DNA from 2 places in the Actinoallomurus oryzae genome. Region 2 is predicted to be linked to the other one. Evidence: riboswitches for the same ligand, from Rfam matches in the RefSeq annotation. Region 2 holds a riboswitch; the other holds the start of a gene.
What was found. A riboswitch is a leader RNA that binds a small molecule or an ion and turns the genes downstream of it on or off. The one in region 2 is predicted to bind cyclic di-AMP.
Positions count from the first base shown of each region.

Region 1: it holds a riboswitch for cyclic di-AMP, as region 2 does, so the genes downstream of both, ABEA10_RS49150 (CHAP domain-containing protein) here and ABEA10_RS23825 (C40 family peptidase) in region 2, are expected to answer to the same signal.

Region 1 covers NZ_BAABHF010000068.1:13,064-16,804, forward strand. Annotated here, with positions in the region: gene ABEA10_RS49145 (cation diffusion facilitator family transporter) at 1-878, shown strand, start outside; cyclic di-AMP (ydaO/yuaA leader) riboswitch at 1,091-1,234, shown strand; gene ABEA10_RS49150 (CHAP domain-containing protein) at 1,234-2,214, shown strand; gene ABEA10_RS49155 (hypothetical protein) at 2,222-3,367, shown strand; gene ABEA10_RS49160 (C40 family peptidase) at 3,405-3,741, opposite strand, start outside.
Region 2 covers NZ_BAABHF010000025.1:40,882-44,622, reverse strand. Annotated here, with positions in the region: gene ABEA10_RS23830 (basic secretory protein-like protein) at 1-1,236, opposite strand, end outside; gene ABEA10_RS23825 (C40 family peptidase) at 1,372-1,893, opposite strand; cyclic di-AMP (ydaO/yuaA leader) riboswitch at 1,952-2,177, opposite strand; gene ABEA10_RS23820 (C40 family peptidase) at 2,491-3,471, opposite strand; gene ABEA10_RS23815 (C40 family peptidase) at 3,506-3,741, opposite strand, start outside.

The DNA of each region.
Region 1 (3,741 bases), on a different contig from region 2:
TACGAGACGACGCCGCCGACCGGCGTGCGGCCAACCGCGCCATGGCGGTGTCGGCGGCCGGGCTCGCGATCACCGCGGTGGTCGAACTGGCCCTGGCCTTGGTGACCGGATCGGTCGCCCTGCTCGGTGACGGGCTGCACAACCTGTCCGATGTGTCCACCTCGGCGGTGGTGTTCGCCGGGTTCTGGATCTCACGTCGGCCCCCGACCGCCCGCTATCCGTACGGGTATGAGCGTGCCGAGGACCTGTCCGGGCTGGGCGTGGCGCTGGTGATCTGGCTCAGTGCGCTGTTCGCCGGGTACGAGAGCGTGCGGAAGCTGCTCGACGCGGCGCCCACGAGTCATCCGGCCGTCGGCATGGCCGGTGCGGCCATCGGCATCGTGGGCAACCAGCTGGTGGCCCGCTACAAGCTGAAGGTCGGGCGGCGTATCCGGTCCGCGACATTGATCGCCGACGCCAGGCACTCGTGGCTGGACGCCATCTCCTCCGTCGGAGCGCTGATCGGGCTGGCGCTCGTCGTCGCCGGATACCGGTGGGGCGACCCGATCGCCGGCTTCGCCGTCACATTGTTCATCTGCCATGTCGGCGTGGAGGTCACCCGCGAGATGGTCCACCGCCTGATGGACGGCGTCGACCCCGATGACCTTGACGCCGCCAAGGCCGCGGCCGCGCGGGTGCCCGGAGTGCGGTCGGCCGAGGTCCGCGGACGCTGGATGGGCCGCACGCTGGCGCTCGAGGTCGAGACCGGTCTCGGCGACGGTCTCAACCTCGCCGACGCGGATCGGATCAACGCCTCCGTCGAGGAGAGCGTACGGGCCGCGGTTCCGGCGGCGGGCCTGGTGCACGCCCACGCTCATTCCACGGCCGCGACGGCCTGACCCGCCGAAATCTCCTAACCTCCGTAGGAGCAACTGCGGTGTCACCTCGCACACCGCCTGTTCCTCCGCCCTGCCGCGTACAGGATCCGGACCAGATGAGGGTTCCGTACTGGGCGTTAACGAATGTCGCTTTTGGGGCTGATGTTGTGTTTGATTACGGTCTCTACTACGTTGCGTCGTAGCCGGGCTGTGGCATGTCTTCATCCGAAGGCGGGGCCCGGACGCCTAATCCGGTGGCGCCGCCAGCGTCGTTGGAGCCGGGGACCCATGTCTTTGGGGTGAATCCGCCGTGTGCGGTAGGGCTTCTCCTGGCCCGAACCCGTCAGCTAACCCGGTCGGCGGGTGAGGGAGAGATATGGATCCGGTAGGCCAGAAACTGCTGCACATCGCCAGGGCCGAGCTCGGCTACAGCGAAAAGAGCAGCGGCTACACCAAGTACGGGAACTGGTACGGCGAGCACGTCGCCCACGGCGGCGGCTACGACACCGCGCCGTGGTGTGACATGTTCCTCGCCTGGGCCGCCGACAAGGCGGGCGTCGAGGACTGGACGGGGGAGTTCGCCTCCACGCCCGATCACGCGAGCTGGTTCCAGAAGCACCACGCGTGGGGCCACAAGCCTGAGCCGGGCGCCATCGTGTTCTTCTCCTTCTCGGGCGGCAAGAGCATCGGCGACATCGAACATGTCGGGATCGTGGAGAAGGTCCACGGCGATAAGCTCACCACCATCGAGGCGAACCACAACAACAAGCTCGGACGCGCCGATCGCGACGTCAGCCAGGTCGTCGGCTTCGGCTATCCCGCCAAGGTCAAGGTGAAGGGCAAGCCCGTACCGGGGACGGAGCAGAAGTACCAGCCGAAGCACTCGGCACCGGCGCTGTCGCCGCGGGAGATCGTCGGGGACGTCGGGGCGCAGCAGCAGGTGGCGCAGACTTCTCACGCGGCGCCGGAGCAGCCGTTGGTCGACCAGAGCGGGATGCTGACCGGGTTGCTGGCCGTCGTGGTGTTCGGTACGGCCACGCTGGCGATCGCCAGGTCCAGGGTGAAGGTGCCGGTCCCCGCGTCCGGCGTTCAGCTCCGCAAGCGCGGGAAGCACCACCGCAGGCCGGTGGAGCTCCCCGCCGAGATGACTCCGGCGCACCTCGACGAGGCCGACGTCGGTACGGCGGTGATGCCGGCCTTCACGGCCGAGGCGGCGGCCCAAGCGGAAGATCGCGAGTTCTGGGGGAGGATCTCCGGCCTGGAGGAGGATGAAGAACTGGCGTTCTGGGACTCGATGCACTCGGTGATGGCGAGCGCTCGCCCGTCGGAGCGCGCGTCCGCGATGGCCGGTATGTAGGAGCCGAGTGGGCAGGAAACCGTCCGCCGCGCCGATCCGCGCGGTCCGGCCCCTGGAGGGTGGGTTGCCCCTGCGGACCTTCGAGGAGTACCGGTCCGCGGGGCGGCTCGTCCGCCGGGAGCTGGATGACGCGGAGCGCCTGCGCCGTGAACTTCTCCATGGACGTACGGCACCGCGTCGGTTCCCGCCTGACTTCGCGGGTCGGCTGCTGGCGGTATGGAACGCCTACGTCCTGCAGATGGTCGGGGAGCACTTGCTCGACGCGGTGCGGGTTCGCTCTCTCGGCGCCGTACGCCCCGAGGCGTCGGCTCGGATACTGGCGTTCCTGGGTCCGGCGGGCCGCTGGATGTCCCAGGCCGCCCATGCCGCGGCCGACGCCTCGTACCGGGTCGAAGAGCGGGTGCACCTTCCGGCCGAGCCGCCGGGGTGGCCGAACCGGACGTACGGTCCTTATCCCCTGTCGACCGCGATGGCGGCAGCCCTCCGGGCGGTTCACGCACGGGCCGGCTCCACCCTGGCGGACCATGTCCGGGCGCCGGTCGGGGATGAGGAGGATCTGTTCTGGCTTCGCTGGCTACTCGACAACGCCGCCGCGGCGATCGAGTACACGGAACAGCCGGACCTCGATGAACCGTCATGGTCGGCGATGACCGCCGCCTATCTGCGGTACGCGCTCCGGATGCTGTTCCTCTTCGGCCAGGTCGCCGCGATGCCCGCCCTGCTCGACGCCCGAGACCCCACCACCGTGGTCTCGCTCGTCGCCCGCGGTCCGTCGAGGACCGACATCTGGTCTCTCACCGACCCGGGTCGGCGCACACTGTGGCGCTCACGTCCATCGGCGCGCGCGGCGGTCGAGAAGATGTGGGCCGCGAACCCGCGGCCGGGGGCGACCGTCCGGGTGCAGGCGCAGATCGACGCGGCGTTCCGGACGGGCGCGATCGTCTTCGCCACCGACCGGACCGGCGAGCGGCTCGGATGCCTCTACCGGTGTCCCTGGCCGGCGGTGTACGAGGTGCGCAGGCCCGTCACGATCGGCGGCACCCACCTGCTGCCGATGGAGCACTTCACCTTCGACGCGCTCGGCGAGGGGCATGGCCAAGGGGGCCGGATCGTCGTGTCGGTGTTCGTACCCGCCGACGCCGCGGTCGGATGAGGCAAGCCGGCTTGCCGGGCCATCTGTGCGAGATCTGTCAGGGCCGGCTGGCGCCCACGTAGTGCGAGACGTACCAGGGGTTGGACATGCTGTCGAACTTCACGACGCTGCCGGTGTGGGGGGCGTGGATGAACCTGCCGCCGCCGACGTACATGCCCTCGTGACCGAGGTTGTCGAAGTAGACCAGGTCGCCGGGCTGCAGGTCCGACTTGGCGACATGGCGGGTGGCGGCGTACTGGTCGGGGACGACGCGGGGGAGGCTGACGCCGGCGGCGCGCCAGGACATCATGGTCAGGCCGGAGCAGTCATAGCCCTTCGGGCCGGTGCCGCCGTAGATGTAGGGCTTGCCGAGCTGGGCATAGGCGTATTCGAGG
Region 2 (3,741 bases):
GTCCTGCGGCTCCGCCTCGGCCGTGCGGTAGAGCCGTACGAGCCGGTCCTCACCGTAGCGCTCGGCGACCATGCGGCAGGCGAGCCACGCCTCCTCGTACGCCGCCGAGAGCCGGTCGCCCGAGCCGGCGAACTCCTTCGTGCCCGGCAGGGTGGCCGGCACGCCGCTGGTGGCGATGAGGTCGGCCAGCTCGCGCCCGGCCGCCTTGGTCGAGACCCCGGCCTTCTTGTAGCCGACGTAGTCGGCGAGTCCCTCGATCAGCCACATCGGGGTCTTGCCGTCGCGCGCTCCGCCCATCGCGACGTGCACGAGCTCGTGGGTCAGGACGACGTGCCGGCCCAGGGCGGTCAGCCGGCCGAACGCGGTGGGGGTGATGACGACGCGGTCCTCCCCCGTGTCGCGGCCGCCCTCGTCACCGGTGACCGTGGCCAGCGCGGCGATGTCGCCGAGGTTGCGCACGTCCCCCACGAGCTCTTCGGCCTCCTGCTCGGTGGCCGGGACGAGCGCCACGACGCGCCGGGCCCACCGGTCGCCGACGACGCCGGAGACGGTACCGATCCCCTGGTCGAGGCGGGCGGCGATGTCGCGCAGTTCGGCGGTACGGGCGGCGGAGTCCTGACCGGCGACGGCTCCGTCCTCGGCGAGCACGATGCTGCGCCGCCCGTGGACGACGGTGAGGCCGCCGCCGTTCCAGATCTGCGGGTCGTCGCGCAGGCCGTGCGCCGCGCCGTCGCCGGAGATCGTCCAGCCCGTGCCCGGGCGGCGGTCGAAGGTGAGGTATTCGGTGGAGACGAGGTCACGGCGGTCGAAGCCGCGCAGCCGGTAGGTGAGCCGGAGGCGGGCCGTCCAGCCGTCGTCGGCCGCCACGGCGGGGCGCGTGTCGGCCAGGGTCTCCTTCCAGACGGCGAGCGGCACCTTGGCCAGGTTGTCGAACAGCGTCCGCTGCCCGGCGCGGAACGCCTGGCCCGAGGGGTCGACGGTGGCGAGGAAGGCGGCGCGGTCGCGGTCGAGGACGGCACGCGAGCGGCGCTGGAGCAGGGAGTTCACCGTGGCGGCGCTGGGCGCGGGCGGCGCCCCGGCGACCGGCCGGGAGGAGGCGGCGGCCCGGCTCTCACCGTCGTGGAACGCGATGTAGCCGACCCCCGCGAGGAGGTTGGCCACGATCGCCAGCCCGGCGAGCCCGGCGAACATGGCGGGCGCGGTCGCACGCGAGTCCAGGTTCCCCTTGGCCGGCATGCGCGCGATCCTAGCCGCCGCGACCGGGTGCCCCCGCCGACGGCACCCGCCATCACCCGTCCACCGGACCCGGAACGTACGCGACCGCCGGGGCGTCCTCGCGGACGGGCCCCGGCGGTCGCCTGGACGGGTGCCTCAGTACGGGCGGGCGGCGCCGTTGAAGTGCGCCCGGTAGTAGCTGTTGATCAGCACCTGCTTGACGTGCGTACCGGAGTGGGGGGCGTGGATCATGTAGACCTTCCTGCCCTTGACCTTCGAGACGATGCCCGTGTGGCCGTCGCCGTAGAAGTACACCAGGTCGCCGGTGGCGAGGTCGGAGAACTTCACGTGGCGCTTGACGTGCCGGTGCTGGGCGTCCGCGGTGCGCGGGAGCTTCACTCCGGCCTTGCGGTAGACGTACTGCACCAGACCGGAGCAGTCGAAGCTGCTCGGGCCGTCGCCGCCATAGCGGTACGGCTTGCCGATCTGCTTACGGGCGACGGCGACCGCCGTCAGCCCGACCTTGTGTCGCTTGCTCCAAGACGTCTGCTTCGTCGTCGTGCTCGCGGCCGCCGTGGGGATGGCGACCGGGGTGACGGTGGCGACGGTGTCCGATGAGGCGGATGCCGTCGAGGCCGTCAGGACCGTGGGCGCGAGGACCGCGCCCGCGGCCAGCATGCCGCCGGCGAGGCGGACGCGCGTCGGCGAAGCGGTCGAGGGGGTGCGAGACAGGATGCTCTCCTTCCGTGTGCGCCTACCGGGTTAGCTGACGGGTTCGGGCTGGGAAGAGGTCGCCCTACGGTCCGCCCGCCGCACCACGGCCCGCGGTCACGGTCTGTCCGCCGCACCGCTGTCTGCCTGTGATGACGCAGGACGCACCGATTCACCCCGGGGGATCCGCGCCCTTCGCGCGTATGTGGGTCCCCGGCTCCGCGTGCCCGCGGACTCGGCGCTCGCGGCCGCCTGACACGCCCTCTCACGGGGCGGTTCTCCGGTGACCGGCCGCTTATCTCTGCATTTCGGAAAGCCGAGAGGATGATCCACCCGATGGAATGTGTTCCACAACACATTCGAAGGAAGGGCGAATTCCCTCACGTCGGCTGCACGCGACACATGGGGCGTATCGCATAACTCGGCGCACGCTAACAAGGCACCTATGAATACGCAAATTCGCCGTCAGAGCGTACGAGAGAAATTACCTAAGGTGAATTCGCCCCGACCGAAAAAGGCCCTCCGGGCACTGACGCGCCGGAGGGCCTGTGGTGTTCGTTCCGGTCAGAGCAGGCGACCGCCGCCGTAGTACACCTGGCTGTAGTACGCGTCACTGAGGCTGGAGATCTTCACCACGTCGCCGGTGTGCGGCGCCTGGATGAACTTGCCGTTGCCGACGAACATCCCCATGTGGTCGTTGTTGCTGAAGAAGACCAGGTCACCCGGCTGGAGGTCGGCCTTCGCCACACGCCGGCTCGCGCTGTACTGGTTCGGCACGTAGTGGCTGAGGTTGATGCCGATCTGCTTGTAGGCCATCATCGTCAGGCCCGAGCAGTCGAAGGAGTTCGGGCCGGCGCCACCGAAGACGTACGGCTTGCCGAGCTGCGCGCAGGCGTACTTCAGCACCGTTTCGGCGCGGCCGGTCGCCAGGATCGAGCAGTTGGCCTTGGACGAGCCCGGGTCGATGTTGCGCCCGAGCCTGTTGATGAGCGCCAACTGCTTCCTGATGGCCGCATTGGCCGACGCCCGCTGCTTGTCGACCTGGTCCTTCTGCTGCTTGAGCTGCTCGGCCGCCTGCTCCGCCAGCGCCTTCTGCCGCTCCAGCCGCTGCGCGGACGCCAGGAACTGGTTCAGCTCCGCCGCGCGGTTGCTGGAGACCTTGGTGAAGGCCGACATCTGGTCGAGCACGGCCTCAGGGTCCTTGGCCCCCACGAACTGGGGGATGTCCCCCGCCGCGCCGCCCTCCTTGTACGCCGCCGCGGCGAGCTGAGCGACCCGGGTGTGCAGCTGGTTGAACGTCGCCTGCTCGACCGTGACGGAGGACTTGAGCGCCTTGAGGTGGCTCTGCGCGGCCTTCCAGTCCTCCTTGGCCTTGTTGTACTGGTTGGCCAGCTTGTCGACCTGGTCGTTGAGCTTGGCAAGCTGCTGCTTGGCGGCGCTCAGCGAGGGCGTCGGCTTGGCCTCCGCGGGGGCGGCGGGCAGGACGAGCCCGGCGAGGACGGCCGCTCCGGCAGTACCGACGATCCAACGACTGGTTTTGGACATGGTTGAACGCTTCATCTCCACTGTTGTCAGCTCCCTACGGACGGCCCGCGCCGTAGTAGTTCGAGCTGTAGTAGCCGCTCAGGCTCTCGATTTGAACGACCGTGCCCGTGTGCGGTGCGTGGATGAACTGGTTGTTGCCGACGAACAGGCCCACGTGGCCCAGGTTGTCGAAGAAGACCAGGTCGCCGGGCTGGAGGTCCGAGCGGGCCACGCGGCGGGTGGCGTTGTACTGGTCCGGCACGACGCGGGGCAGGCTGACGCCGGCGTGAC